2 regions of the Pseudarthrobacter sp. TE3704 genome follow, and region 2 is predicted to be linked to the other one. Evidence: predicted binding sites of a transcription regulator. Region 2 holds the regulator's gene; the other holds the start of a gene.
What was found. The regulator LexA, encoded in region 2, represses DNA repair genes until DNA is damaged. The targets are predictions, from matches to a motif close to TCGAACANNTGTTCGA.
Positions count from the first base shown of each region.

Region 1 (15,099 bases), on a different contig from region 2:
CCTACGAAGCTGCCGGTCACACCGACCGGGCCCACGCGGAGATCGCCGAAGCGGAAGTCATCGAGGCCTACCTGCCCAAGGCCCTCACCCGCGAGGAAGCCCAAGCCATCGTCGATGAGGTCATCACTGGCCTGAAGGCTGACGGCGCCGAACTGTCGCTGCGCTCCATGGGTGTCGTCATGAAGTCCGTGACGCCCAAGATCGCCGGCCGCTTCGACGGCAAAGCAGTCAGCGAGATAGTGAAGGCCCGGTTGGCATGACCGAAGTGAGGCAGGGCGGAGAGATCCGGGCCGAGACATTCCTCCAGGACCAGCACTGGATCGATGCCGCGGGGCGGGAGCGCCAGTTGGTTGACATGTCCAAGGACTACCTTGCGAACGTACTGCCCTATTGCATCGATCGGGCCGAGTACCTGTATGCCCTGGACAATGGCAGGCGCCTGTCCTGGGCTTGGTGTGGATGACGCTGGCTTCGGATACTTTGCCGAACCTTACGACTGGCTGGAGTCGACCCCACTGATCCAGGCCATCAAGGCCAGGCTCGCGCAGCCGTAGGATTAGCAACTCCTGTCAGGCAAAAGGCCCGCACAGCAACCACTGTGCATGCCTTAGTCGTTGGGTTGTCGGCTAGCCGTACGTCGGCGGGAGAATGTCGCGGACGTTTTCTCGCCGGTATTTGACTGGGTCTCCGAAGGCAGCGAAGCCTCCGAAAGGGTTGTTGGCCATGGTCGCCTGAATGGTCTCGCCGTGGTCCGCGGTGATCTTCGCCCAAAGACCCTCGCCGTGGGTGACGACCTTCGCCATCGTCCCAGGGGCGAACTTCTCAGGCCAGTCGGCCGGTTCATCGCCGGTCGTGATGACGAAGTCTTCCGGTGCCAATACAGTGTCTTTGCTCATGCCTCTAACGTGTGCGGAAGGCACCCTAAAGCTCTCCTTAGGGGGAGTCCGGTGCCCGGCATTTGGTACTCTCTCGGGCAGCGCGAACAAAGGGGCCTAAGACTCTGGAGAACTCCCTTCGACACGCGCACAATGGCCCTGTCACACCACGCAGACAGGAGACGACAGTGACGGATCAAGTTGCAGCGACAGAGCTTAGCCTTGAAGACCTGACGCTGGAAGACGCTATTGAGGACCTCAAGCACCCCCCTTTGGTGGAGGCCGCACTTCCGGGTCTGGCCATCACCAGGTACCGCCTCTACGACATCCAGGAGTGGTCTGGGTGGCAGTATATGGCGGAGCCCTACCTGTTCGGAATCGCCGTGGACAGCACTTTGAAACCCGTAAAGATTCCTTGGGGGTTGGAGGTGGTTGATCCGAAAATTTTCTCACTTCCCAAGGTCGCACCCGGCACCAACGTCACCTTCGGCAACGCAGATGGGGCGCCCTTGGTCCTGCCGCCGGTCCACGACTTCCTGGCACTCGTGCTAATGGTCGCCGACAGCGATAACGCGAAGGCCACCGCCGAGGTCCTCAAAGCCATCTCCGGACTGGCGACCAACGCCGACCTCATCAAGGCCGCCGCCGGGGTTGACCCAAGGGCTGGAGCACTCCTTGCCCTCATTGGGGGAATCATCAACGTCACGGTTGCGGGCATCGAGAACAACAGGGATGACGTCATCGCTACCTTCGCTGCCTACTTTGGTCCTAGCAAGCTCACTTCGGGCGCGAAGTTCAAGCTCAGTCGTCCCGGTGCAGATGCATGGCTCAAGGTTTTGGAAGACTAAGGAGGGCCGGACAGCCGGCAACGCGTGCGTGAACGGGCGCCTCCGCACACATAGAAAACATGCCCAAGAAGACCAAAGCGCCTGCGCCCATCCGCCCCGAACTCATCGCACCCCTGACCGAGATCCAAACTGATCAACGCCCGCAGCGAATCCATCTTGGAGAAGCCTTCCTTCCGGAAGGCTGCTGTAAAGCGCCGTGCCATCGTCCCCGCCGTAGGTTATTTTGAGTGGCAGAAGACCGAGGACGGGAAGAAGATCCCGAACTACCTGTACTCCGAGAAGGAACCGTTGCAGGGCTTCGCCGGACTGTATGAGTGGTGGGCAGACCCATCCCTGCCTGAGGATGATCCTGAAAGGTGGCTGCTCAGCTGCACGGTGCTCACTACGACGACACAGGACGCGCTGGGGCACGTCCATGACCGTTCTCCGGTCATCATCCCGCGGGACCGTTTCGCTGAATGGTTGGACCCCGACCTGACCGACAAGGACGGCATCCAGCACCTGCTGGACTCCCTGCCGGAACCGACCCTGACACCGCGGATTGTCAGCCCTTGGGTCAACAGTGTGCGGAACAATGGGCCGGAGCTCATCGAGCCCGCCGAACCTGCGGAGAAATAGGCTCGTGCAGTGAGACTCACCGGCACCATCACTAAGCCGGACGGCAGCTACAACCACATCGAGGATGAAGGCGACACCTACGAAGAAGCACGGGAAAACCTCTACGCGCTTCTGGAAGAGGGCCAGAATCTCATAGTGATCCGCGCGGATCGCTAATTCGCCTGAAGCCGGTCGGGCAGGACGACATCGGCAGGGGTTAGCTCCGGCCTGGCCCTGAGGATCCGCAGGGAATGTCGGAAGGACCTCCCGGACCATGCGGCGTCGGCGGAGACCTCAACAACCACCGGTTCCACGAGCGTCAACGCCACGGGTTCCTTGTCCCGGTTGAACCTGTCCAGGGCCGTACCTTTCACAGTGACCGGCCAAGGATGCTGATCCTTCGGCGGTTGTAGCCAACGGGCCAGTTCCCGGCTTTCCCTTGTTTTCAGTGGCGTGGAGCGTCCGACGATTCGCAGCTCGCCGTCCAGGATCAGGCCGGCGACGACCTCGGAGGGTTGGGTGATCGGCCCGATCACGGCGCCGCAGATGATGTCCAGGGTTTCCCTGTGCTTGAGCTTCAACCAGGAACGGACGCCGGGCATGTATGGCTGGTTCAGGCTTTTAATGACCAGCCCTTCGATCCCGGTATGGGGCAGCTCTTCGAGCCACTGTTCCGCCAGGCTGCGGTCAGTGGTGGTGGGGGAGAGGGACAGCGGCGGTTGCCAGCCCGTCGCGAGTTCTTCCAGGAGCGCACGCCGGTCGCTCAGCGGCAGGTCCCTTGCGTCGTGCCCGGCCACGGCCAGGACATCGAAGGCAACATAGTTGGCTGGCGCTGCCATGACCAGCCCGGGCAGGATTTTTGTTCCAGCACCCAGGCGCTGCTGCAGGGCGTCGAAGTTCAGCCTGCCCTGGCTCCAGATCACGGCTTCGCCGTCGATCACACATCCCGGTGGGACGGCCGCAGCGACCGCTGAGCAGAGTTCAGGGAAGCACCCGGTCAATTCCTTCCCTTGCCGGGACCACAGGGTGGCGCCGTGGTCATCCCTGACTGCAACACATCTGTACCCGTCCCATTTGGGTTCAAACAGAAGCGCTCCGTGGGCTCCGTCACCGCGTGGCATTTTAGTGATGGCCCGTGCGAGTGCGACTTGTACTGGAGGTGCAAGGCCTGCCGGCAGCCCCGCCCCAGAGTGGATTGTCGGTCCCATAGCCTCAGACTACGCACAGCCGGGCCGGCGGATACCAGTGATTACCAAGGGCGGGGCCGCTTGTTGAGAGGATAGTGCCACACCCCCAGTTGGCTTCGGCCGCTGGTTAGAAGGCCCCGAGCAATCGGGGCCTTCGGAATTTAACAGCCGGGTCCCTGCCCGCAGCCGCTCTGCTTGGGAAGGTGGACGTCAGATTTCGGTGATGGACTCCAGCAGCCACCTCTCGGAGAGGGGATCACGGCGCAGTTCAAAGGTCCGCAGCGGCGAGTCCGACGTGTAACGGACCTGTACCCGCCAGTGTTCGATGTCCACGACATTCCCGACTCCTACGGGCACGTTCCTTCGGGTTTCCCACCAGGAGTCCCTGGTAAACCAGTGGACAGGTTCTTCAGCAACGACCCAGATGCGCCCGTCGTAGCGGACGGCCAGGGGAATGCCTGCGGCGGTGCAGCGGACGTCCACCGACGCGTTAAGGGTGGGGGCTTCTGTGGTGACGCTCATGAGAGTTCGTTCCTTGGTGGTGCTGGGTTTTGATGAATTAGGCGGCTTTGACGAGGGGGAGTTCGTCCCAGTGGGTGGTGTATCTGGGGGAGAGCATGTCGCGTTTCATGGTCCAGTCCGGCCCGCCCCGGATCCCTCCGTGGCCCAGGCCGATGGACCCGCGCCCGTACCTTCGGGTGACGTCCTCCAAGAGGGTTCCGATGTGGCGTTCCTCGTGCGGGTTTTCGAACAGTGACAGCGGGGCCTGGTTGCCGGTGGGGCGCAGGTCGGTGACCATGATCCCGGCACGGGCGTACCGGACGCCCTCGACGATCCGGGGCAGGAGCGCGTGGCCGGCTTTGGTCAGGATTACCGGGTCGGCCGTGGGCATCGGCAACGGCACGCAGACCGAGGGGTAGGAGGTGTCGTTGGGGTTGAAGTGCGAGGTGCCGGCGAACGCGGTCAGGACCTTGGCCTGCAGCCCGTGTTTGGCCAGCCGCGCCGAGGCCTGCTGCCCGTAGACGCTCATGACCTGCCGGATCCCTGCGGCCGTGGTGATGGGTTTGGCGAACGAGCGGGAGAAGATCAGCTGGTCCCGCCCGATCCGTTCCTCTTCCATAGGGATACAGGGGGTGCCCTGCAGTTCCAGGACGGTGCGCATCATCACGACCGAGAACTTGTCCCGGATCGCGACCGGGTCGGCCCGGACCAGGTCGGCGATGGTGAAGATGCCCATCACGTTCAGCCGCCTAGTTAGTCGGCCTGCGATGCCCCACACTTCCTCAACGGACAGCCGGCCCAGCAGGGCCTCCCGCTCCGCGGCGGGGACGGAGTCCCAGTGGCACACGCCGGCGAAGGCCTTGTTGTTCTTCGCCCACTTGTTCGCCAGCTTCGCCAGCGTCTTCGTCGGTGCGATCCCGACGCAGGCCGGCACCCCGACGTGCCGCCGGACGGCGGCCTTCATCGACCGGCCCATCACAGCCAGCTCGGCCGGGGTGCCTTTGATACCGAGGAAGGCCTCGTCGATGCTGTAGACCTCCAGCCAGGCCGAGTACCGGCCCAGCAGCTCCATCACCCGGGTGCTGATGTCGCCATAGAGTTCGTAGTTGCTGGACAGAGCAACGAGACCCCACTCCTTGGCCCGCGGTGCGAGCTTGAACCAGGGGTCGCCCATGCCGATGCCTAGGGCTTTGGCTTCGGGGGAGCGGGTGACCGCGCAGCCGTCGTTGTTGGACAGCACGATCACGGGTTTGCCTTCCAGGGAAGGGTCGAACGCCCGTTCCGCGGAGGCGTAGAAGCAGTTCACGTCCACGTGCGCGATCTGGCATGTGCCGCATCAGCGCCGGCTTAGACATGATGCAGACACCTGGTCGCTACGCCCCAGATGGTCAGGTCCGACAGTGCCGGGACCTCGATGTCCGGGTACGCCGGGTTTTGCGCCTGCAGCACCACCCCTTTCGGGGTGATCCGCAGCCGCTTGATCGTCAGCTCCCCATCCAGGACCGCGACCACCACACATCCGTCATGTGGTTCCAGCGCCCGGTTCACGATTAGCTCGTCCCCGTCGCTGATCCCGGCACCTTCCATGGACTCCCCGGACACCCGCACTACATAGGTGCTGGTGATGTCGTTGATCAGGTGCGCGTTTAGGTCGATCCGGCCATCGAAGTAGTCCTGCGCCGGCGACGGGAAGCCCGCCGCAACTGGCACCGGAGAGACCAGCACCGACAACAAGGAAACCCCCGCATCTATCACGCGGGGACCGACAATAATGCTCACGACACACCTTCAATCGAATATATGTTCGAGTTAATCAGTGTACTCCGGTGCACAGACATCCGCGTCTCATCGGTTTTTGGCAAACAAACCCGGGACGGTCACACGCCAGTCACGGCACCAGACCGGCCTGAGACCCTGTCTATGGGACCCTCTAGCGCGTGGTGCGGAAAAATGGGGACTGCGGGCTTTGTTGATAAGAGGCGCAAACTCTTCACTGCCGTGTCTCCGGCGGTGAAGCGAGCATAAGCTACAAAAATCTTGCAAAGGGGCAGGCGGGAACCGGACTTCAGAGGGTAGCAACTCATTTCGGAAAGAATGACTTCAATGCCGCCAAGCAGCGGTCGAAACGTCGGGAGAACAATGACGACAGCATGGGTGGTCCGACAGGGCCGCGGCGGCCAGTTTGCCGAAGAGATGGTTCAGGCCGGATACCTGGGCGTTGACTTCATCGGGGATTACGACATCCGGCCGCACCTGGGAGGGGGAGCGGAGGTGTTCCGCGGCGCGATGAACAGCGTGTACCTGGGCATGTACCCGGAGAAGACGAAGGTCGCCGCGGGCCTGGCCATGGGCAACCTCTGGGCCGCCAGCGAGGGCATCGCCGACGGCGACCTGGTCCTGGCCCCGAAGCCGGACCGGACCTACCAGTACGGGATCGTCACCGGCGGATACGAGTACCATCCCGGTACGGAGCTGCCACACAGGCGCCCGGTGGACTGGAAGGGCTCGATCAACCGGGACGACATGAGCCCGACCCTGGCCTCCACGGCTGGCGTGCCGATGACGGTGTTCCAACTGGAGGCACACACCAGCGAGCTGGCCACGCTCACGCAGCTGGCCGACCCGGCACAGCCCGTCGTGAAAACAATCTCGGCCGAGGTGCAGGAACAGCTGGCCTTCCAGATGGAAAAGCAGCTCGAGGACTTCCTGGTCCACAACTGGGCGAGTACGTCGCTGGGGCGCGAGTACGACATCTACACCGAGGACGGCCAGCCGGTTGGGCAGCAGTACCCCACGGACACAGGACCGATGGACATCCTGGCCATCAGCAAGGACCGGTCCCGGCTGCTCGTGGTGGAGCTGAAGCGGGGTCGTGCAAGCGATGCCGTGGTCGGACAAATTCAGCGGTATATGGGTTTCGTCAACGAGGCGCTGCTCGAACCCGGCCAGAGCGTCGAAGGGGTCATCATCGCCCAGGAAGATGACCTGCGGATCCGGCGGGCACTGTCCATGGCACGGAACATCCGATTCATGAAGTACCGGGTCGAATTCCACCTGGAGTCGGTGTAGGGGTAGCTCAGGTGATGCGGGGGTTTGAAAGGTTGCAGAAGCCGAAACCGGCCGGGTTCTGGCTGAAGCTGAGCGCGCTTTCGGCGTTCCTGGCGTTCCTGGTCTTCGTCCAAGGCCTTGCCGCCAGCGGACTCGACGTCGGCGAGGCGTGCGGTCAGGCTGGTCAGGCGTACGACCATGAGTACCGCAGCCAAAACGCACATGAGCAGCTCCAGCTGTTCCCGCTGACCACCAAGTGCAACGCCGAGTACGACTTGGTGCCGGCGTGGACGAACCCGGCCTTGGCGATCTTGGCCATCCTCACAGTATCCTTCTTCGGGGCTATGCTCGCTGCCCTGTTCACCCGGTCCAAGGGCCAATTTCAAGGGTGATGCATAATTGCCCGGCGGGACCAGCACCTCGAAATGCTCAAGGGGTAGGGGCGGCTATCACCTGCTGATTCTTTCCCTGATCCACTCGTAGATACTGACGAGGATACAGACGAGCCCGACTGCCAGGATCAGCACACCAACCAGTGAGAGCAGCGTGTAGAGGTCCTCATCGCTACGGTACTGCTCTTGGCTTGACCGCCCGCCAAGGACCTCGAAGAGCACCCACCCGATGGGCAGCATCCCCAGCCCGAGCAGGAAAGCCCCCATGCGCGAGTCTTGCATTCGTCCCCCAAATTGGATTGGTCTTCAGCGTATCTGCTGTCTCAAAACTTGGTTCGCATTGGCCGCTGGCCGGCACCCTACGCATGTCTACAGGCAAGAAGCATTCCGGGCGACAGCTAGGCTGGCAGGATGACGTTGGGGGACGCGGCGGAGCCGCTTGTGCACATCAAAGACTTTCGAATGGATTTCGGGGACAAGACGGTCATCAAGGACCTGTCCTTCGATGTCCGGGCCGGGGAGACCTTCGGGTTCCTGGGCAGTAACGGATCCGGAAAGACCACGACACTGCGGGCGCTGCTGGGCATCTATCAGCCGACCGCCGGGACGCTCCACATTGGCGGGAAGGTCTTCGAGCCCCGGGACGGGGCACGCCTCGGCTACCTGCCCGAGGAGCGGGGCCTGTACAAGAAGGAAGCCGTCCTGGACGTCATGGTCTACTTCGGCCGGCTCAAAGGCCTATCCAAAACCAACGCCAAGTCCTGGTCACAGGACTATTTGGAGCGGGTCGGGCTGGCGGACAAAGCCACCGTCCGGCTGGACAAGCTCTCCGGCGGCCAGCAGCAGAAGGTCCAGCTGGGGGTGACCATCATGAACGACCCCGAGCTGCTGATCCTGGACGAGCCGACCAAGGGCTTCGACCCGGTGAACCGGCGCCTGCTGGTGGACATCATCGAGGAGCAGAAGCTGGCCGGAGCAACCGTCATCATGGTCACCCACCAAATGGAGGAAGTGGAGCGGCTCTGCGACCGGGTCATCCTGCTCAAGGACGGAACCGCCCGCGCGTACGGGACAGTCGAGGACGTCCAGGAGCAGTTCGGCGGCACCGTCTACAAGGTCAGCTACGAAGGCATCCTGCCCGCGTCCGGGCTCTATGACGCCGTCACCGACATTGGCGGCCGGGCTGAACTGGCATGCGGGTTGGGGCCACCGAGGCGGGAGTCCTCCGCGATCTGGTCGAGGCCGGCGTTGCGGTGCGGTCCTTCACCACGGCACGGGTCTCCCTCGAGGAGATCTTCATTCAGGTGTACGGCGAACAGCAGATGGCAGAGGTCTAGCAATGGCATTCACACAGCACAACCTGGGCACCGTCATCGGGTTCGAATTCATGCGCACCATCAAGAAGAAGGGCTTCGTGGTCGCCACCCTCGCGATCCCCATTGTCCTGGTGGTCGTCTTCGCCCTGATCTTCGCGTCCAACTCCAGCACCGAGGCCAGCGCCGACGCGCAGAAGAACTCCACGATTGCCTTTACGTACACGGACGCCTCCGGCATCCCCGCCTCAAATGGCCCAGGCCGCCGGCGGGAAATCCGCTGGCGACACGGATGCTGCCCTGGCCGCGGTCAAGGACGGCAGCTCCGAGGCGTACTTCGCCTACCCGAAAGACCCGGCCACCGAGCCGGTGAAGGTCTACGGCACCGACAAAGGGGTGTTTGAGAACGGCAAGTACGAGGCCGTGGCCAAGCAGCTGCTCAACGCCGCCGCCCAGGCCCAGGTCGGCAACCCGCAGCTGACCGCGGCCCTGAGCGGGGGAGTGGCCTTCGAATCCGAGACGTACCGGGACGGCAAACCCTCCGGAGGTTTCGGCTCGGTCATCCCGCCGATGCTGTTCCTGGTGGTCTTCTACATCTCGATGATTCTGCTCTCCAACCAGATGCTGAACTCCACCCTGGAGGAGAAGGAGAACCGGGTCACCGAGATGATCCTGACGACCCTGAACCCGACCACGCTCATCACCGGAAAAATCATCTCCCTGTTCGCCGTCGGGCTCGTCCAGATGCTCGTCTTCCTGGCCCCGGTCGCCGCCGGCTACCTGTTCTTCCGCGACTCCCTGGCCCTGCCGGACATGGACCTGTCCATCCTGGTGTTTGAGCCAGGGCCCCTCATCATCGGTGCCCTGCTGCTCCTGAGCGGGTTCACCCTCTTCACCGGCGTCCTCGTCGCCATCGGTGCAATCATGCCCACCGCCAAAGAGGCCGGCACCATCTTCGGTCCGCTGATGGCCGCGATGTTTATCCCCTTCTACGCCTACAGCCTGATCATCTCCGACCCGAAATCCCTGATCGTGCAGGTCTTCACGTACTTCCCGCTGACCGCCCCGGTCACCGCCATGCTGCGCAACGGCTTCGGGACGCTCTCCGGCGTCGAGGCCACCATCGTCATTACAGAGCTGTTCATCGTCGGGCTCCTGATCCTCCGCCTCGCCGTCCACCTCTTCCGGTACGGATCCATCGAATACGGCAAGAAGCTCTCCATCGCCGGGACCTTCCGCCGCAAAGAACTCGCCGCGAGGTGAGCCCCTTCATCGTGCTGCCAGTTATCGCTGGCGGCTTGTGGCTGGTCCACGCTGCCCTGGGCGCAGCGGGACACCGGGCCTACCGCTGCAGCCGATGGGTCCTGTTCGGTGGGCTGGTGGTGGCCGCCCTGGTGTTCTTCCTCGGAGCCGTCCACTCGAGCAACTCCGTCCCTCCGGAATGGAAGGAAGACTCCCTCGGCGGGGTCTTCGAGTTCATACTCGCGCTGGAGACCATGCTGGTGCTGCTTGCCCTCGCGCTACTGGAGGTCATTCGCGCTGGGGTGATACAGACGATAGAGGACGCCCGTACCAGGGCTGACAGCCAGGTTTCCGATCTTTCCAACAGCCTGTGAAGCGACGGGAAATTTGGGGGATCGGCCTCCTCATCGCAACGGCTCTGTTTTCCTGGGCGTGCCATGCCCTTTATGGGGCATACAGGGCAGCCGCCCGGGAGGGGCTGCTCCTCTACATGGGCATTCCTGCGGATTCCATCGCCTCCTGGTTCCTGATTGTGGCCTTCCTGTCCGGCGCCGCCGGGCTGTCGCTCCTGATCCCAGCACTGATAGGCCGCATTCCCCGGAAAGTGCCCCGACGCATCATCGGGTGGACCACCGGGGTAGCAGCCGCTGCCGCCGTCCCGTTCTTCTGCCTGATGTTTCTCTTCGCAGCCCTTGGCGCGTTCGGGATTGGTGACACCGTGAAGATCGTTGCCGCGGACGGTCAGTCCGTGCTCGTCACCCAGGATGGCTTCGACGGCGATATTGTCGACATCTACACCCAGCACGACGAGCTCCACTACAAGAGGGTCCAGAGCACCCCCGACATCTCCACATGGCCACGGGTGAAAGACCAGAACTGCCGGCTGGATAGCGCAGGCGGGTTGACGCTGACCTGCGGGACCGAGACCGTGCTGGTCAGCCAGGAAGGAGGCCTGAAGTGAACCAGTTGCCCGAAGCGATACACCCAACGCGCCCCCTTGACTATTGGCTGTCACCGGAGCTGGCGAAGGTCAGCCCACCCGAGGCACCCTCGCGGCTCCGGCAGCTCGCTGATGCCCAGGGAACTCTGGCAGCCGGCTGGAGCAGTGCCATCAGCGGCGGACCCGTCCTGGCCCTGACCGGCGCCTACGGCGCTACCCTGTCCGGAAACCCAGCCTGGGTGATCGTCCTCGGCCTGATCGGCGCCACCCTGGCCGCAGTGGGTCTGCTCGCCTGGAAGCGCGTCCGCACCCGGCTGCCGGACACCGACAAAGCACTCATCACCCGCGGGCCCGGCGGCGCCCGCGGCGGCATCACAACCATGGCCGTCTTCGCCGGCCTCACCGGCGCAGCCCTGGCAACGGCCCTCCCCGCCGCCTCAGAACGCGGCACGACCGGTGCGCTGATCGGCGCGTACCTGCTCATCGTGGCCCTCCTCGGAGCCTGCATCCTGGTCCCCTCGATCGTGCTGGGCCGGTCGCGGACGTCCTTCCGCCGGCGGATCGGCGCTGACCCCGATCTGCGGAAGACCGTGCAGGACGACCTGGCTACCTGGCAGGACACATACGGCAACGCCGCCTACGGGCCGCTTTGAGTGCGGGGAGCGGGTGAAGCCGATGTCTTCTCTTGATTCTGGCCACCGGCCTTGCCGTACACATAAAATTTGAACCCACCATCCAGAGAAAGACCCCCGTGAAGCAGAGTATTTTCGCCCGCGTTGCCCAGCTCGCCAAGGCCAACCTGAACGCCCTCCTGGACTCCGCGGAGGACCCGCAGAAGATGCTGGACCAGATGGTCAGGGACTATTCGGAGAACATCCGCGAAGCCGAGGCCGCCGTGGCCCAGACCATCGGCAACCTCCGGATGGCCGAGGACGACCACGCCCGGGCCGTGAACGACGCCAACAGTTGGGGCAACAAGGCCATCGCCGCGTCCCGCAAAGCGGACGAGTTCCGAGGCGCCGGGAACAGCGTGGACGCCGACAAGTTTGATGCCCTCGCCAGGCTCGCTCTTCAGCGGCAGATGACCGCCGAATCCACCGCCAAAGCCCAGGAACCGGGCCTGGCCGCGCAGAACGAGGTCGTCGACAAGCTCAAGGGCGGGCTGGACCAGATGAAGGGCAAGCTGCACGAGTTGACCGCCAAGCGCAACGAGCTGGTCAACCGCTCCCGGGTCGCCGCGACACAGTCCCAGGTCCACGATGCCCTCAAAGCAATCGACGCCGGAGACCCTACCTCGGCAATCGGACGGTACGAGGAGAACATCCGCCGCCAGGAGGCCACCGTCCGCGGCCAGCAGGAGCTGGCAGCCTCATCCCTGGACGCCCAGTTCGCCTCCCTGGAAGACCTCGGCGAGCAGACTGAAGTGGAAGCACGGCTCGCCGCACTCAAGTCCATCGACCGGAAGGCCATCGACTACTAGGACGTATAACCCGGAGGCCCTGGACGATCACTCATCCAGGGCCTCCGGTGTCCCGCCGTCAGTTGCATGCCCAGGAGGCAGCGGCCTCGCCGGACAGAAAAAGGTGCCGCGCCCCGAATCAGCGGGGTGCGGCACTTTCTCGATTTTTACCAGGAGTGGGCTACGTCCACTATCAGCCGGGAACCGGACCCTGGCCCGTCGAGGGTGAAGACCCGGAAGGGCAGCCGGGCACGGACACCCAGACCGATGCTGGTGGAACCTTCGAAACTGTTCGCATAGACGACTTGCCGGAAGGTCTGGTAGCCGGCCACGTTGGACAGCTCGGCCTTGGCGGCCGGGTTATAGGTGACGTTGCCGTTCTGGTCGTAGGAGGGTGCGTTTACGACGACCTGCAGGCGTGCGTTGCCGTAGACCGGTATCGTGAAGCCGGTGCCGTCCTGGATGATCTCGGGTACGTACCGGACTGTGTAGCCCTTCGCGGGGCCGTTGAGGTCGACCACCATCCGGTCGAAGCAGGGTTGCTGCCCTGTCCGGACGTTGGTGACGGAGGCGGAGCTCATCTCGGGCGCGGTCTTAGCCTGAGATCCCCATGCGAGCCCGCAATAGGAGGCTGCCGTAGCGGGCCCCGGAGCCACGATGCCCAGTCCAACGGCCGCCAGAAGCGCCGTGAGCCGGAGTAGGAGTTTTTTCATTGGGGTGCCATTCAGAGAGGTGGTGCGGCTGGATAGCTCAAGACTAGGGAGCGTCAAGGCCCGAAACGAGGGTTGTTGCCGCTTCGGGGTGCAACCGTAAGGAAGGCCGCATCCGGGTCACGCGCCAGTAAATCCCGGGGCTATTTGCCGGCCATCTTAACCGTTTCGGTGCCGTTTCGCGCACCCGGCCGTAATGCTGGTAACAACGCCGGGACGGGACAAAACGCTTCCCCGTTAGCCGTGGCCGGAACACCCTACAAAAGCAGCCTGAGTCCCAACGCGAAAGTGCACCTCTGGGAGCGGCAATTCGGCCCGCTCAGGAGAAGAGGCTGCACGATGATGTTTCTGGCCACTGCGGGTGGGTATCTAGTCCGTACCTGCGGTTGAGCAGCCAGCCGCACAGCCTTCTAGGAGCGTCACGGGATCACTGCCGCAGACAGTCCTCGGGACATTGGTGTTATGCCCTCCTTCGAAGCGTAGAACCACCTGTTGCACCGATGTTGCGGTCGCAGGTGATGGTGGCCCCGAGCAGAGAGGGTCACCGCCGTGGGCCGGTGCCATCGCTTGGGGGATCGGCCCACGGTCGCTTCATGCAGGACACGCCCGCCGGCTCCGCAAGACTGTCGGTGCCCGGGAGCACCATGGAGCTATGACGGCTCCAACTGTTGAGGCGGCGATCCACGAACTGATGGATCTCGCCTGGAATGTTGTCTACGACCTGCTCGAGCAGCGGGGCCTGCTCGGCGACGGGTTGTTCGTTGAGGAGTACACCGGGATCCATTCCTGGGTGGAAGACCTGACCCGCTACACCGTGGTCCACTCCCGAGAGGTCGCCGTCCTGTTCGTCGATACCCGGCCCGTGGATGCCATCGCCTTCCACCACGACCTGCTCGGCGCCGACGACCCGAAGAGCTTCTTCACCCTTCACGGGTAGGCGCAAGTTGGTCTCAGCGTTACTGATTGCCTCTTCTCCTGGTGCTTCCAAAAGGCCATGATTAGCCTTACAGCCACGTTATGCGGACAACCAAAAGACAGCTGGGCAAGCCCCAGAAAAGACGTCACCATGATCCGACAACTGCTTTGCAGATGGGGCATCGGCCATCACTGGCTTGCCCAAATGAACGACGGCGAGTTTCGTCGCCACTGCATTCACTGCGGGAAGGAAGATTCCCACAGCGCCCGATGGTCGGGAAGGCTGGTTAGCGGTGATCACCCCGAAGACCCCCATACCCGCGACTACTACTAGGCGCTAGATTGTCATGCTCACGAAAATGCTGTGCAAGCTCAATCTCCATCACCGCTGGCACGTCGAACACAACGATGACGGCGGCTTGTACAAACGCTGCCTTCATTGCGGCAGGGACGGCGCTGAAGGGGACGGGGCAGCCAACGACTGGGCGCTAAGGCGGTGGTGGTAGGTGACCACCATGGGCGGTACAGAACATCATGATTTGAATCGGAGGATGCCGTGATCCAGGCCCTGCTGTGCAAGCTAAACATCCGGCACGAATGGCATGTCGAACACGCCGAAGACGGAAATGTGTACAGGCGCTGTCGGCGGTGCGGCAAGGACGATGATGAACACACCAGGGGTGGCGGCAACTTCAGCGCTTGGTGAGGCGGAATAAATGAGGCATCGCGGTTCGGGTAAGGGGCTGCGTCAGCGGGCCGTTGACCACCTTTAGTTGGCCGGCTTGCAGATGCGGTCCAATGCTTCGTTGAGTGTGGACTCGATCCGGTCGTTCAGGTAGTCGCGCTTGTCTTGGGTGGAGGGGTCTTCGAGTTCCGTGGGCATCGGTGGCGTGGTGACTGTCATCGCGGCCTGGTACCGCCCGTCCGCGCTGCTGACGACGACGGTCTGGTAGTCCCAGAACCCGCCACGGCCCTCGTGCCGCGAGTCTTTCGAGCATCCGTCCGCATGCTCCCACACGCCCAGCCCGTACGGGTGAAAGCCTGGGCTGGTCTTCATTTCCCGCAGGGACGA
Region 1 is NZ_JBWCCJ010000005.1:166,278-181,376, reverse strand. It holds gene ACZ9BC_RS15060 (GatB/YqeY domain-containing protein) at 1-260, shown strand, start outside; gene ACZ9BC_RS15055 (hypothetical protein) at 257-463, shown strand; gene ACZ9BC_RS15050 (hypothetical protein) at 627-896, opposite strand; gene ACZ9BC_RS15045 (hypothetical protein) at 1,064-1,723, shown strand; gene ACZ9BC_RS15040 (SOS response-associated peptidase) at 1,880-2,341, shown strand; gene ACZ9BC_RS15035 (hypothetical protein) at 2,351-2,497, shown strand; gene ACZ9BC_RS15030 (ATP-dependent DNA ligase) at 2,494-3,441, opposite strand; gene ACZ9BC_RS15025 (hypothetical protein) at 3,718-4,029, opposite strand; gene ACZ9BC_RS15020 (Y-family DNA polymerase) at 4,067-5,320, opposite strand; gene ACZ9BC_RS15015 (LexA family protein) at 5,356-5,787, opposite strand; gene ACZ9BC_RS15010 (endonuclease NucS domain-containing protein) at 6,148-7,077, shown strand; gene ACZ9BC_RS15005 (hypothetical protein) at 7,110-7,448, shown strand; gene ACZ9BC_RS15000 (hypothetical protein) at 7,506-7,715, opposite strand; partial or broken gene ACZ9BC_RS14995 (ABC transporter ATP-binding protein) at 7,860-8,785, shown strand; gene ACZ9BC_RS14990 (ABC transporter permease) at 9,014-10,024, shown strand; gene ACZ9BC_RS14985 (hypothetical protein) at 10,021-10,377, shown strand; gene ACZ9BC_RS14980 (hypothetical protein) at 10,494-10,964, shown strand; gene ACZ9BC_RS14975 (hypothetical protein) at 10,961-11,596, shown strand; gene ACZ9BC_RS14970 (PspA/IM30 family protein) at 11,695-12,423, shown strand; gene ACZ9BC_RS14965 (AMIN-like domain-containing (lipo)protein) at 12,570-13,115, opposite strand; gene ACZ9BC_RS14960 (hypothetical protein) at 13,765-14,049, shown strand; gene ACZ9BC_RS14955 (serine hydrolase domain-containing protein) at 14,797-15,099, opposite strand, start outside.
Region 1: a site for LexA is predicted at 5,801-5,816, ahead of ACZ9BC_RS15015 (LexA family protein). Genes of this name have one in related genera too.

Region 2 (15,099 bases):
AAGTGGCCGCCGATGAGGTGGTACTCCTGACCGGCCGGCTCGCCGCCGTGCACCAGGTAGGGCCGCCCGGAAACGTCCACGACGGCATGGGCCAGCGCTTCGTCCAGGGGAACGGTGGCTTCGCCGAACCGGCGGATCCCGGCCTTGTTGCCCAGGGCGGTCCGCAGCACCTCACCGAAGGTGATGGCGACGTCTTCCACGGTGTGGTGGACATCGATGTGGATGTCGCCGGTGGCCTTCACCGTCATGTCGATGAGCGAGTGCTTGCACAGCGCCGTGAGCATGTGGTCGTAGAACGGCACGGACGTGTCGATGTCCGAGATGCCGGTGCCGTCGAGGTTGATTTCCACGAGCACGGACGACTCGCTGGTGGCACGCTCCATGCGCGCAGTCCGGGAGGCGGCCGCGTTCGAACCGGTGGAACTCATGGTCAGGTGTCCTTTAAGGCAGAAGGTTTGATTCGGGGGCGCCCAGCGCCCGGTACGTCAAGTCTAGGCTGGAAGGGCAGCCTGGCTTGCAAGGATGCTTTCCAGGGACGTGAGGAAGGCTGTGGTTTCGGTCTCAGTCCCGGCGGTCACGCGCAGGTGGCCGGGGATTCCGACGTCCCGGATGAGCACACCGGCGTCCAGCAGCTGCTGCCAGACGTCGTGGGGCCGATCCAGTCCGCCGAAGAAGACGAAGTTGGAGTCCGAGGCAGCGGGCTTGAGGCCCATCCTGGTCAGTTCCGAGACGATCCGGTCACGCTGCCGCTTGATGTCATCAACATCGGCCATCAGTGCCTCGCGGTGCTGCAGGGCGGCCAGGGCCGTGGCCTGGGTGACGGCGGACAGGTGGTAGGGCAGCCGGACGAGGCGCAGGGCGTCCGTGACCTCGGGTGCTGCGGCCATGTAGCCCAGCCGGGCACCGGCCAGGGCAAAAGCCTTGCTCATGGTCCGGGTGACAATGAGCCGCTCGCGCCCCGGCAGCAGGGTCAGGGCACTCGGCGTGCCGTCGTGGGCAAATTCGTGGTAAGCCTCGTCCACGATCACGATTGTCTGGCTGGCCTCACCGGCGGAATAGACGCCCTCCACAACATCCAGTCCCAAACCCGTGCCGGTGGGGTTGTTGGGCGAGCTCAGGAAAACGATGTTTGGCTGCAGTTCCTTGACTTGGCGTGCTGCGGATTCGGCACTGAGGCCGTACCCTTCGGCGCGTTCGCCTGTGATGTATTCAGTGTCGGTGCCGCTGGCGAGCAGCGGGTACATCGAATACGTGGGAGGGAAGCCCAGCGCCGTACGGCCCGGACCGCCGAATGCCTGCAGGATCTGCTGGAGCACCTCGTTGGAACCGTTGGCCGCCCAGAGATTGGTCTCATCCAGTCCATGCCCCAGGTACTCGGCCAACGCCTGCCGAAGCTCGGTGAACTCCCGGTCCGGGTAGCGGTTGAGCCCGGCGGCGGCCTCCGTTACCGCGGCGGTGATGGCGGCCCGTACGTCCGCGGGAACACCATGGGTGTTTTCGTTGACGTTGAGAAGGATGGGGACATCCAGCTGAGGCGCCCCATAGGGGGTCAGCCCGCGGAGGTTGCTGCGGAGGGGAAGCCGGTTCAGACGCTCAAGCTGGTCATTCACCTGAACAGTTTAGTGGCCGTTCCGGAGACCGGAAAATGTGACGGCCCCCTGTTCGCGCTCAGCGTGCACGGACCTCTGCGGCTTCAGCGGGTGGGGACGTAGAGCTGCTGCCCGGGGAGGACTGCTCCGGCCGGGAGGTTGTTGAGCTGGACGATGTCCGCAATCACATCGCGGGCGTCCCGGTCAGGGGCAACAGTGCCAGCGATGGCCCACAGCGACTCACCGGGCTGGACGGTCACAGTGACGGTGGGGGTCACCGACAGGTCCTCCGGCGCATCGGACGCCTTGGCGGGCGAGTTGAAGAATCCCGCCAGGGAAAGCAGCAGGGCAGCCAACAGCACCAAGGGAATCCCAATCAGGACAATCTTGCCCCGGCGCGTCAGGCGCAACGGCGGCAGGGGCGCCGGCTTGCCCGGAGACTCCGGCGTACCCGCCGGCACCTGCGCGGACCGGGACCTGTCCCGCTGCGACAGAAGCTGGTGTGCTGGCTGATGGGAATGAACGCGCGGACCCTTGGCCTGCGAAGCGGATATAGCTGACATGAACTGAGCCCTCCTGGACCGTACTGTGCTGCCCGACCTTGCTGCTTCTATGTCCCGCTCCGCTGCTGCACCGCCGGCACTCCGGCTGGTTCTTCGAAAAACGCACGCTGTATTCGAATGATGCAAGCTTCGAGTAGAACACATGTTCGAACTTTGCTCCTTCAGTTTTAGCACCTATCAACGAACAATGTCGAGACTCGCTAGAACAAATGTTTGAAAAAGCAATGTGGCTGGCCTAGTTTTGAAGGAAAGAACAACCACCCTTGAAGTTGATCAGCAGGGTCTGACATTGAGGGAAGCTCACCCAGTCCGGCGCAGCGACAAGCCCGGTGGCAACCGAAAGGCATTGGCGAATATGGCAGCAGCAGCCACCGGGGGCAGGGCAGCCCCGCAGCCGAAGAAGACCGCCAAAGGGTTGACCCCCCGGCAGAAAAAAATCCTCGAAACCATCCAGCGCTCCGTCAATGACAACGGCTATCCGCCGTCCATGCGTGAAATCGGCGATACGGTGGGGCTCGCAAGCCTCTCAAGCGTGACGCACCAGCTCTCGCAGCTGGAGAAACTGGGATATCTCCGCCGGGATCCGAAGCGGCCGCGCGCCATGGAGGTGCTGATGCCCCTCACGTTAGACGGCGGGGCGGCCAAGACGGCGAACCAGCCTGCGGCCGCTTCGGCGCCTGGCGCCGGCGCAACAGTCACCGCGCTGCCCACGGCACTGGATACGGCAATGGTTCCCCTGGTTGGCCGCATTGCTGCCGGCGGCCCCATCCTGGCGGACCAGCTGGTGGAGGATGTCATGCCGCTGCCCCGCCAACTGGTGGGCCAGGGCGAGCTCTTTATGCTCAAAGTGGCTGGTGACTCCATGGTGGACGCAGCCATCTGCGACGGCGACTGGGTGGTGGTCCGCCGCCAGGCGGACGCCGCCAACGGCGACATCGTGGCCGCGCTCCTGGACGATGAAGCCACCGTCAAGACCTTCCGCCAGCGTGACGGCCACACATGGCTGCTCCCGCAGAACACGCAGTACGAACCCATTCTTGGCGATCACGCCACCATCATGGGCAAAGTGGTCTCGGTCCTGCGCTCACTCTAGGAACAACAAGGCCTGTTACAGCCAAAAATCCAAAAGACGGCACCTTCCCGGGTTTGAACTGGTCCCGGGGAGCAGTTCAGTTCAGGGAAGGTGCCGTCTTTTCAGTTGGAATCGCCTCAGTTGGACTCCCCTGCCAGCCTCTCAAGGGCCGCCACCGCGGTCTTCCGGTCCGTGGTGGCCCAGAACGGCGGCAGGGCAGCCCGCAGGAATCCTGCATACCGCTCCGTGGCCAGCCGGGAATCCAGAACTGCCACTACTCCCTTGTCGCCGGTGGACCGGATCAGCCGGCCGGCTCCCTGCGCCAGCCGAATGGCGGCGTGGGTTGCCGAGACCGACATAAAGCCGTTTCCGCCGGCTTGGGCCACCGCCCGGGAACGTGCTGTCATGAGGGGATCATCCGGCCGCGGGAACGGAATCCGGTCGATGACCACCAGCCGGCAGGACCCGCCCGGCACATCCACTCCCTGCCAGAGGGACATAGTGCCGAACAGGCAGGTGTCGGGCTCGTCGGCGAACTGCTTGACCAGGGCCGTCATGGTGGAGTCGCCCTGGCAGAGGACGGTCATGCCCAGCTTGGGCCGGAGGGCCTCGGCGGCTTCTTCCGCGGCGCGCCTGGAGGAGAAGAGGCAGAGCGCTCCGCCGCCCGATGCACGGATGAGCGCCTCCAGCTCAGCCAGGGATTCAGGGGACGCACCCCTGCCGGGTTTGGGCAGGTGCCCGGCCACATAGAGGATGCCCTGTTTCGGGTAGTCGAAGGGCGATCCCACGTCCACGCCGGTCCAGCTGGGAGCACCCTCGCCCACCAGGCCCAGCCCGCCGGCGGCCGGTTCGAAAGCGGAACCGATGGCAAGCGTGGCAGACGTCAAAACCACGGTGTGGCCGGCGAAAAGCCCCTCCCGCAACCGTCCGGCGACGGACAGCGGTGCGATGTTGATCAGGGCCGGCGCTGTTTCGTCCGGCTGTGAATAGCCCTGGGCGGGATCAAAGGAGCTGGCGCGTGAAAACCACACCACCTCCCGGTTCTCGCGGGCAGCGAGGAGCCGTTCGCAAAGTTCCAGGATGAGCATCAGGCGGGACCGCGCAAGCTGCCTGCCGCCGTCGGCCGTGGTGCTGCTGTCCCCCTTGGAGTCGGACAGCGCCGCGCGGCAGGCCTCACGCAGCTGGTCGATGCAGTCCAGCTGTTCGTCATTCAGCCCGTTCGGAAGCAGCCCGTTGGGCACGCCCGCGAGGGCGAGCTCAAGATTCGCGGCTGCGGCGTTGAGCGCATCCACCGTGATGGCCGTATGCTTCCGCGCCCCGGAAGCTGCCGCGTGGATCATGGCCACCGAAAGCTGGCCCGACACCGCACCCGTGACCCTGTCCTGGAGTTCATGGGCTTCATCCACCACCACGACGTCGTATTCGGGAAGGACCGCCAGGCCCTCGAAAGCGCTGACAGCCAGCATGGCGTGGTTGGTGACCACAACGTCGGCTTCCGCGGCGTCCTGCCGGGCAAGCTCGCTGAAACACTCCGCAGCCATCGGGCACTTCTGGGCGCCCAGGCATTCCATGGACGTCACCGACACCTGCCGCCACGCCCGGTCCGTTACGCCGGGCAGGAGTTCGTCACGGTCGCCGGTTGCGGTCTTCTCCGCCCATTCACGCAGGCGCACCACTTCTTTTCCGAGCTGGGACGCCGGTCCGCCCACCGTCGCTGCGAAGTGGGGAACGCTGGTGTCCTCCCCCAGCGAAAAGAGCTGGCCCTCGGAAGGTTCCTCGGACGGGAACCCGCCCTCCAGCTTGTGCCGGCAGACGTAATTGGACCGGCCCTTCACCAGGGCCACTTTGACGGGCCGGTCAAGGGCAGGCGTGATGGCTTTGAGGAGCCGGGGCAGGTCCCTGCCCACGATCTGCGTCTGCAGTGCCAACGTTGCCGTGGAGACCAGGGCGGGTTTGTTGCTCTCCAGGGCGTGCGCGATCAGGGGTATCAGGTAGGCCAGCGACTTACCGGTACCCGTTCCTGCCTGGACGAGCAGGTGGTTGCCCGTTTCGATGGCCCGGGCAACCTGTTTGGCCATCTCGTGCTGCCCCGCGCGGCTCTGGCCGCCCATGGCGGCCACGGCCCGGTCGAGCAGTTCGATAACGAACTGCCCGCCGGCCGTGTCCGTGGCTTCGCCGGCCACGGCGTCAGTCATTGCTGATGAATGATTCCAGTTCGGCCGCGAGGCCTTCCCGCACCATCACCACGGCACGGGTACCAGCCTCAACGTGGTCCACGCTGATGATCTCGGCGTCAGACTCGTGGAGCTTGCTGATCAGGTCACCGCGGTTGTACGGAATGAGCAGTTCCAGCTTGACGCTGGGCCGTGGAATGGCGTCGCTGATCGCTTTCAGCAGCTCTGCGATTCCTTCACCGGTGCGTGCCGACACCACCACGTGGCGCGGTTCGCGCTGCTTCAGCCGTTCCACCACGAAGGGGTCCGCCGCATCGGCCTTGTTCAGGACGATGATTTCGGGAACCTTGCGGGCATCCACTTCGCTGAAGACCTTGCGGACTGCGGCGATCTGCCCTTCCGGGTCCGGGTGCGACACGTCCACCACGTGCAGGATCAGGTCGGCGTCGGCGACCTCCTCCAGGGTGGAGCGGAATGCCTCCACGAGCTGGGTGGGCAGCGACCGGACAAAACCCACGGTGTCGGCCAGGGTGTATCCCAGGCCGTCCGCCGTCTCCGCCTTGCGGACTGTGGGGTCCAGCGTGGCGAACAGGGCGTTCTCCACCAGGACGCCGGCGTCCGTCAGCCGGTTGAGCAGCGAGGACTTGCCGGCGTTTGTGTACCCGGCGATGGCCACGGACGGGACGGCATTACGACGGCGGTTGGCGCGTTTGGTTTCGCGGGCAGGCTTCATCGCGGCGATCTCGCGCCGCAGCTTGGCCATGCGCGTGCGGATCCGCCGGCGGTCCAGTTCGATCTTCGTCTCACCGGGACCGCGGGAACCCATACCGGCCGCTGCGCCGCCCACCTGGCCACCGGCCTGGCGGGACATGGACTCGCCCCAGCCGCGGAGGCGGGGAAGCAGGTATTCGAGCTGGGCAAGCTCAACCTGCGCCTTGCCTTCGCGGCTCTTGGCGTGCTGGGCGAAGATGTCCAAAATCAGTGCCGTGCGGTCAATGACCTTGACCTTGACGATGTCTTCAAGCCCGCGCCGCTGGGACGGGGCAAGCTCGGCGTCCACCACCACGGTGTCCGCACCGGTGGACATCACGATGTCCTTGAGTTCCAGGGCTTTTCCGGAGCCCAGGAACGTTCCGGGGTCCGGCTTGGCCCGGCGCTGCACCAGGCCGTCCAGGACCTCGGAGCCCGCCGTTTCCGCGAGGGCTGCAAGCTCCCGCAGGGAGTTCTCGGCGTCGGCGAGGGTTCCGTCGGACCAGAGACCGGCGAGGACCACGCGCTCCAGGCGGAGCTGGCGGTACTCGACCTCGGTGACGTCTTCAAGTTCGGTGGAAAGACCTGCCGTACGGCGCAGGGCGCGGCGTTCCTCGAGGTCCTGCTGGTCGCCGTCGAACGTGGTGTGTTCTTCATCCAGGCGGGAAATGGCCTGGGCCTTGCCCAGCACCTTCCCGTCTCCGCGTTCGTCGGTGGGGGGCGTGCTGAGGTTTTTGGCCGGTACGTCCTTGGAGAGAATCCGGTCGATAACAGCCTGGATTTCCTCAGGACTCATGTCCTGGGCGGCAGAATCGGATCCGGTGTTGGGCTGGCTGGTCATGGTCTCCTTTGAAGGTTCGGCATTTCCAGAATAGTGCCGATTGCTGGTCTGTGGGGAAGTATTCGCGCTGGGCTGACGGCCTGCGGTCATGCGGTTCTCCTGGGAAGTTTTTGCGCCGGCGCCCGGGAAGGGACGGCGGCGGACGTGCCGCACCAAAGACGGGCGGCGGAACGGAACGGTCCGGAAAAACGGCGAGAGGACCAGCGGAATGCTGACTTTCGAGTGTTGTCCGGCTGCCGGAGCAAACGGGGATGCGTCTGGTCCGGTGCACAAGCGGAAGGAAAAACCTGCATCGCTGCGGGACAGGCTGTCGCGGAAGGACAGGCTTCGGGACGGGCTTTGCCCGTGCCGGCTACTCGAAGATCAGGAACATGCCTCCCAGATTAGCAGAGCGTGGTTGGGGGCAGTTTCCCATTACGCTGCAAGTGGAACTACTCTGGCCAGTTATGGAGTCCGCACACTATTTCAGCGCATCGCCCGCCGGCCCCTTTACCCGCAAGCCCCTCGCTGTTGAACTGGCCGGTGAAACGCGCAGGCTGCAGACTTCCACCGGCATCTTCAGCCCGGACGGGATCGACAAGGGAACGGCCATCCTCCTGGCCGAAGTTCCGGCGCCCGCCCCCACGGGAAACCTGCTGGACATTGGCTGCGGCTGGGGCCCCATCGCCCTCACCATGGCCCTGCGGGCACCGCACGCCCAGGTTTACGCCGTGGACGTCAATGAGCGGTGCATCGCGCTGACCAACGAAAACGCCGCCGCGTTGGGCCTGTCCAACGTTGTTGCCAGCACCCCGGAGGCAGTGGACCCGGACGTCCGCTTCGACACCATCTGGTCCAATCCCCCCATTAGGATCGGCAAGGATGAGCTGCACAGCCTGCTGACCCTGTGGCTGCCACGGTTGGCGCCGGGCGGTACCGCCTGGCTGGTGGTGCAGAAGAACCTGGGATCGGATTCCCTTCAGCGCTGGCTGGCGGCCGAACTCGGCAGCGCCTTCACCGTGACCCGGGAATCAACGTCAAAGTCCTTCCGGATCCTGAAGGTCAGGAAAGCGTCCCGGTTGCCACAATAACGGCCGGGCCGCTGAGCTCGACATGCTCGTGCCCTCCGGGGCCGGCGAAGAACTTGACGCCCACCACTCCTCCGGGGACGTGGACGCGCCAGGTGTCAGGTGCTTCGGCACCGGCCCAGTGCCGGATGGCGACGGCGGCGGCGCAGGCTCCGGTACCGCAGGACTGGGTCTCCCCCACACCGCGTTCGTGGACCCTCATGGTGACGGACCCGACGCCATCGTGGACCAGCGGTTCGGACGGAACAACGAACTCCACGTTGGTGCCGTTGGCAGGAACGGGCTCGACGCCCGGCGGAGTGAACAGCCGGGTTCCCGCCAGTTCCGACAACTCGGCAAGGGCAACGACCGTGTGCGGATTGCCCATGCTGACGGACAGTGCCGGGCGCGGAACTTCAAGGCCTTCGGCGGTCACCAGGGAATCCATGGCCTTGGCAGTGGCCTCACCGGGAAAGATGAATTCCCAGGGACCCATGTCCACCGCGTAGTCATCGCCGGTACGGACCACCGTCTTGGCCCCGCCCCGCGTGCCGATGGTGAGGGCACCGCCGTCGGGAAGGTCGATGAGGCCCTCCGAGCGGAGGAAGTGGACGAAAACGCGGACGCCGTTGCCGCACATCTCCGAGAGTGAGCCATCGCCGTTCCGGTAGTCCATGAACCACTCTGCCTCGGGGGTGCCGGCCAGCAGTTCACGCCCCTCGGGGAGGAACCGCGAGGGCACCGCCCGGATGAGGCCGTCGCCGCCTATGCCGCGGTGCCGGTCGCACAGCGCCGCAACCTGGTCGGCCGTGATGTTGTGGGCACCCTCGGGATCGGCTACCAGGACGAAATCGTTGCCTGTGCCGTGCCCCTTCGAGAAGCGGAGTCCGCCGAGCGTACGGAAAGCGGGCGCGGTGGTCTCTGCCAGGGTTGCATCCATGGATCCAAGGGTACCGGCCGTGCCCGGCGGGCTGGAAACCGGCTACCGGCAGAGCGCCGCGGCCCGGTCGAGCAGGTGCGTGTCCTGCCAGTCCAGCCAACTGATCCGGGGGTCGGCACGGAACCAGGTGAGCTGGCGGCGTGCGAACTGGCGGGTGGCGACGATGGTGTCTTCCGCTGCCTCTACTTCGGTCGCTGTACCGTCGATCACCTGCAGGAACTGGGAGTAGCCCAGCGCCCGGGGTGCTGTTTTTCCTTTGCGAAGCCCCTGTGCGTCGAGCCGCCGCACCTCGGCCAGCAAACCGTTGTCCACCATCGCATAAACCCGCCGCGCCAGACGCTCCCGGAGTGCCTCGCGGTCCACAGCAAGGCCGATCTGCACGGCGGGCTGGACGTACTCCCGCTGCGGCATGAAGGAGCTGAAGGGACGGCCGGTCAGTTCATATACCTCCAGGGCCCGGATGATCCGTCTGTCATCGGACAGCCGGCCGGCCGAGACCGGGTCCACTGCATGGAGCCGGGCGAGGAGAGCGGACGTACCCTGGGCAGCGAGGTCTGCCTCCAGCCGCTGGCGCAGCTGCGGGTCGGTTCCCGGGAATTCCAGGACATCAAGTGCAGCCCGCACGTACAGACCCGACCCGCCCACCAGGATGGCCCGCTTTCCCCGGGCGTGGATTTCGCCGATGAGCTGCCGCGCCTGTTGTTGGAAATCGGAGACGCTCGCTTCCTGCGTGACGTCCAGGATGTCCAGGAGATGGTGCGGTACTCCCCTGCGTTCGGCCTGGGTGACCTTCGCGGTGCCGATGTCCATGCCGCGGTAGAACTGCATGGCGTCGGCATTGACCACTTCGCCGTCCAGCTCAAGGGCAAGGCTGACGGCCAGGTCAGACTTGCCGGAACCGGTGGGGCCAACGACGGCGATGACTGGCGGGGTGCCCACCGGTCAGCGCGTGCGCAGCGGCAGCGACGGCATGCCGAGGGAGACTCCCGTGCGGCCGGCACCGGAGCCGGGTGCAGGCGAGCCGCAGGAATCCGCCTGTGACCTGTCCCAGGCGTCACCGGCTCGTGACCGGCGGAGGCTGTAGTCCCCGATGGTGGGGTCGGCCACGAGGTGGAAGGCGGCAGCCTCGGTGATGGTGACTGTTACGAGGTCCCCAGGACGCGGGGCCGGCGCCCCGTCAGGGACGGAAAAGTGCACCAGCCGCTGGTCCTCGGACCGGCCGGACAACCGGTGGGTTTCCCCGGCCTTCCGTCCGGACTGCGCGGTGACCATGACTTCCACGCGGCGGCCCAGCTGCTTCCGGTTTTCTTCTGCGGCGATCCGGTCCTGCAGGGCGGTGAGCCGTTCGAAGCGTTCCTGGACTACTGCCTTGGGCAGCTGGTCCGGCAGGTCCGCGGCGGGCGTACCCGGACGCTTGGAGTACTGGAAGGTAAAGGCGGTGGCGAAACGGGACTTCTCCACCACGTCCAGGGTGGCCTGGAAGTCTTCCTCGGTCTCCCCGGGGAAACCGACAATGATGTCCGTTGAGATGGCGGCGTGCGGGATCTTTTCGCGCACCTTGTCCAGGATGCCCAGGAATTTCGTTGACCGGTAGGAGCGCTTCATGGCGCGCAGGATGCCGTCAGAGCCGGACTGCAGCGGCATGTGCAGCTGCGGCATGACATTTGGGGTTTCTGCCATGGCGTCGATGACGTCGTCAGTGAATGCTGCGGGGTGCGGGCTGGTGAACCGCACGCGTTCCAGGCCTTCGATGTCGCCGCAGGCCCGCAGGAGCTTGGAAAAGGCCTGCCGGTCACCGAACTCCACGCCGTAGGAGTTGACGTTCTGGCCCAGGAGGGTGACCTCGATGGCGCCGTCGTCCACGAGGGCCTGGATTTCGGCAAGGATGTCGCCGGGGCGCCGGTCCTTCTCCTTACCCCGGAGAGCGGGCACGATGCAGAACGTGCAGGTGTTGTTGCATCCCACCGAAATGGACACCCAGCCCGAGTAGACGGAGTCCCGCTTGGTGGGAAGCGTGGACGGGAAGACGTCCAGGGATTCCAGGATTTCCAGCTGGGCTTCGTTGTTGTGCCGGGCCCGGTCCAGCAACGCAGGCAGGGCACCCACGTTGTGGGTGCCGAAGACGGCGTCCACCCAGGGCGCCTTTTTGAGGATGGTTTCGCGGTCCTTCTGGGCAAGGCATCCGCCCACCGCGATCTGCATTCCCGGGTTGGCCGCCTTCACGGGTGCCAGGATGCCCAGGTTGCCGTAGAGCTTGTTGTCGGCGTTTTCACGCACCGCACAGGTGTTGAACACCACAACATCCGCCTGCTCGCCGTCGGCGGGGATGTAGCCGGCGTCCTCGAGCATTCCGGCCATCCGCTCGGAGTCGTGGACGTTCATCTGGCAGCCGAACGTCCGCACCTGGTACGTGCGCGGCTTAAGCCCGCCGGACAGCACAGCGGGTGCGTTCTCTTCGGAGGAGTTGGCGCCGGAAAGGGGGGAAGGAATGGTCAAACTCACCTGTTAAGGGTACCGGCTTCCCGGCTGGTCATTGTCGGGAGCGGCGTGGGAATCGAGGACCTCACCGACGATCCGGAATGCCTGGGATGGCTGGTAGCCCTTGCGCGCGAGCATGGACGCCAGGCGCCGGGTTGCCTTGTCCCGCTCAGCCCGGTCGCCGAGGTCCGTCCCTGGACGGATCTTCCGTTCCACCAGGGTCCGCGCCGCAGCTTCCTCGTCGGCGTCAGAGAGCTGCTCCAGCGCTGCGCTGGCAGTCTCCTGGTCGATGCCCTTCTCAGCGAGTTCACGCCGGAGCGCGCCCTTTGCCAGCTTCCGGGACTGGGAGCGACTACGGACCCACATGTCGGCGAATTCGGCGTCATCAACCAGCCGGACTTCCTCGAACTTGTCCAGCACCGCCTCGGCGACGTCTTCCGGGATGTTCCGTTCGGCGAGTTTGCGTGCCAGCTGCAGCCGGCTCTTGGCGGAAGCAGTCAGCTGGCGGTAGACGATGGCCTGCGCAACCGACACCGGATCGGGCTCGGCATCGCCAAACCCCGGAGCCTCAGGATCCTCGAACCCGCCCGCCACCCCTTCAACAGGGGTGGCCCGGCGGGCACCGCGTGGGCGGCCTCCGGCACTCCGGTGCCGCCGCTCCCGTTCACTTCCCGTCAACTGCTAGAACCCGTCGACGGCCTTCAGCTTGGGCGAGTCCTTGGATTCGGGCTCCGCCGGCTTCACGCCGACACCAAGCTTTTCCTTGATCAGGCGCTCGAGTTCCGCTGCCAGTTCCGGGTTGTCGCGGAGGAACCGCCGCGAGTTCTCCATGCCCTGGCCGAGCTGGTCGCCATCGTAGGTGAACCACGAGCCGGACTTCTTGATGATGCCGTGCTCAACACCCATGTCGATGATGCCGCCCTCACGTGAAATGCCCTGGCCGTAAATGATGTCGAACTCGGCCACCTTGAAGGGCGGGGCCATCTTGTTCTTGACGATCTTCGCCTTGGTCCGGTTGCCGACGGAATCGGCACCTTCCTTCAGGGTCTGGATACGGCGTACGTCGATGCGGATTGAAGCGTAGAACTTCAGGGCCTTACCACCGGTGGTGGTTTCAGGGGAGCCGAAGAAAACACCGATCTTTTCGCGGAGCTGGTTGATGAAGATGGCGGTGGTCTTGGTCTGGCTCAGGCGGCCGGTGATCTTACGCAGGGCCTGGCTCATGAGGCGTGCCTGGAGGCCCACGTGGCTGTCGCCCATGTCGCCTTCGATTTCGGCGCGGGGCACCAGGGCTGCGACGGAGTCAATGACGATGACGTCCAGGGAGCCCGAGCCGACCAGCATGTCCATGATCTCCAGGGCCTGTTCACCGGTATCCGGCTGTGAGACGAGGAGGGCATCCGTGTCCACGCCCAGCTTGGCCGCGTACTCCGGGTCCAGGGCGTGCTCGGCATCGATGAACGCCGCGATACCGCCCTGGCGCTGGGCGTTTGCCACCGCGTGCAGGGCAACGGTGGTCTTACCGGAGGATTCCGGTCCGTAGATCTCCACGACGCGGCCGCGGGGCAGGCCGCCAATTCCCAGGGCGACATCCAGTGCGATGGAACCTGTGGGGATGACTTCGATCGGGGCACGGACTTCATCGCCCAGGCGCATGACCGAGCCCTTGCCGAACTGCTTGTCAATCTGGGCAAGTGCTGCTTCCAGCGCTTTTGCACGATCCGGGGCTGCCGCCATGGTTGACACCTCTAATGCTTTCTCGATGGTGGCCTCAGCGGCCGTTTATTGGTCATCTCTGACGCTAAGGGGACCCACTGACATTCCTGCCGGATGACGACGGCTATGTGGATAACCCGTTATGGAAAGCATAGCTTTATCCGAACAGGTATTCGAACAGCGGCGCGGCGTGTCAGGGGAAATGCCGGTGATGGACAACCGGCAGGGACTGCTAGTCCCGAAGGGGTTTGATGTCGCGTCCCAGCCGTCGTTCCGCAGGAACATCCTGGACATCACAGACGGCGAGCCACACCTTGCGCGGTTCCACACCGGCGGCCAGTGCCTGGTCTGCAGTCCGGCTGCCTACGCCGGCCAGGACCAGGGTGCTGCTCAGCACGCGGGAGTACCCTGCACCGAATTCGTCATCCATGAGCCGCCAGTAGTCGCTGATTCGCATCCGAAAATTCTCTCACGCTCCGGGACCCTAGAATTGTTGCCATGAGCAACTCCCCCGATGCACTGCCGGACAGGCGCCCAGACGAAGCGACAGTCGATGCTGCGCTGCAGAACGTCGAACACCAGATCAGCCTGTTCTGGCGCCGGGCGCGTGCCATCTCGAACCAGTTGTCCCGCCAGGTCCACCCGGACATGGAGCCGGCAGCCTACGGCCTGCTGACCGTCATCCGGCGCGAGGGCCCCATCCGGCTCACCGACCTTGCCATGAACATCGGCGTGGGCAAGCCGTCCGTCAGCCGCCAAATTGCGTTCCTCGAAAGCATCGGGCTGGTGTCCAAGGAGGCAGACCCGCTGGACGGCCGGGCGCAGTCAATCCGGCTCACGCCAAAGGGCGAGGAGAAGATGCACCAGGTACAGGACGCCCGGCGGCAGGTTTTCCGTGAGCGCCTGGGCGAATGGCCGGTGCAGGACCTGGAAGAACTGGCGCGCTATATGGCGATGCTGAACTCCACCTACGAGCGGGACGGGTTCCCCAAAGACGGGCCTGCATCAGCCGGAGGCCGGGACTGACGAACCGGTCCTATGCCGGACAGGAACGATGAAGCCCCTGGCCTACGGCCAGGGGCTTCATGTATTCCAGGGCCCACTTCGCGTGGGGACTGCCCTTACCGGGCGCCGGAGAGAAGACCGGTGGAAAGTTCGTCGTTGAGCTCGTTGTTAAGGTCGCTTTCAAGGTCGCGGCCGTAACGCTGAGAGAATTCCTGGGGAACGGTGTCCGGAACGGCAACGCCTTCGGCTACTGCCACACGGTCGCTGACTTCACGGAGCATGCTAGACAACGGAACATCCAGGGCCGAGCAGATCGAGGACAAAAGCTCGGATGACGCTTCCTTCTGGCCGCGCTCCACTTCACTGAGGTATCCCAGGGAGACACGGGCGCTGTGCGAAACTTCACGGAGCGTGCGCCCCTGACGCTGGCGGACATCGCGCAGGACATCACCAATTTCGTGACGAAGTACAACCATCTTGCGCTCCTTCTGTTCGCTCTTAGCCTGATCGGCGAGGCCCACATCCTTCCAGCGGACAACGCCGTTTACGGATACGGGCTGCTTTACCATCTGTATCGCCTTGCTCCCTCATTGGTCAGGTCCGCCGTGGAGCGAACCGTCGTGGTGTTTTCATCCTAGGCGCCTCCGCTCTTCGGAAGCGACACAATGTAATAACTAATCGGTACCGGCTTTTGTTCCCGGTAACTTTACGCCCGGTAACTTCGCCGGGACAAGGGCATCCGGAACGCCGGTCAGGACGACAGCGCTTCGAGCAGCCGTTCAAGGGCAGCCCCGCATGCCTGTCCACGGATCTCAGCCCGGTTGCCGTCAAAAACATACTCGAAGGCTGACGTGCCGGCGGCCGTGGCGATGCCGATGTACACGGTGCCCACCGGCTTCCCATCGTGTCCTTCCGGACCGGCTAC
Region 2 is NZ_JBWCCJ010000006.1:40,737-55,835, forward strand. It holds gene hisB (imidazoleglycerol-phosphate dehydratase HisB) at 1-428, opposite strand, end outside; gene ACZ9BC_RS16355 (histidinol-phosphate transaminase) at 492-1,610, opposite strand; gene ACZ9BC_RS16360 (LysM peptidoglycan-binding domain-containing protein) at 1,694-2,152, opposite strand; gene lexA (transcriptional repressor LexA) at 2,508-3,245, shown strand; gene ACZ9BC_RS16370 (ATP-dependent DNA helicase) at 3,362-5,419, opposite strand; gene hflX (GTPase HflX) at 5,412-6,989, opposite strand; gene ACZ9BC_RS16380 (class I SAM-dependent methyltransferase) at 7,436-8,059, shown strand; gene dapF (diaminopimelate epimerase) at 8,031-8,975, opposite strand; gene miaA (tRNA (adenosine(37)-N6)-dimethylallyltransferase MiaA) at 9,018-9,914, opposite strand; gene miaB (tRNA (N6-isopentenyl adenosine(37)-C2)-methylthiotransferase MiaB) at 9,918-11,477, opposite strand; gene ACZ9BC_RS16400 (regulatory protein RecX) at 11,481-11,987, opposite strand; gene recA (recombinase RecA) at 12,135-13,190, opposite strand; gene ACZ9BC_RS16410 (DUF3046 domain-containing protein) at 13,402-13,626, opposite strand; gene ACZ9BC_RS16415 (MarR family winged helix-turn-helix transcriptional regulator) at 13,668-14,195, shown strand; gene ACZ9BC_RS16420 (helix-turn-helix domain-containing protein) at 14,291-14,743, opposite strand; gene ACZ9BC_RS16425 (CinA family protein) at 14,926-15,099, opposite strand, start outside.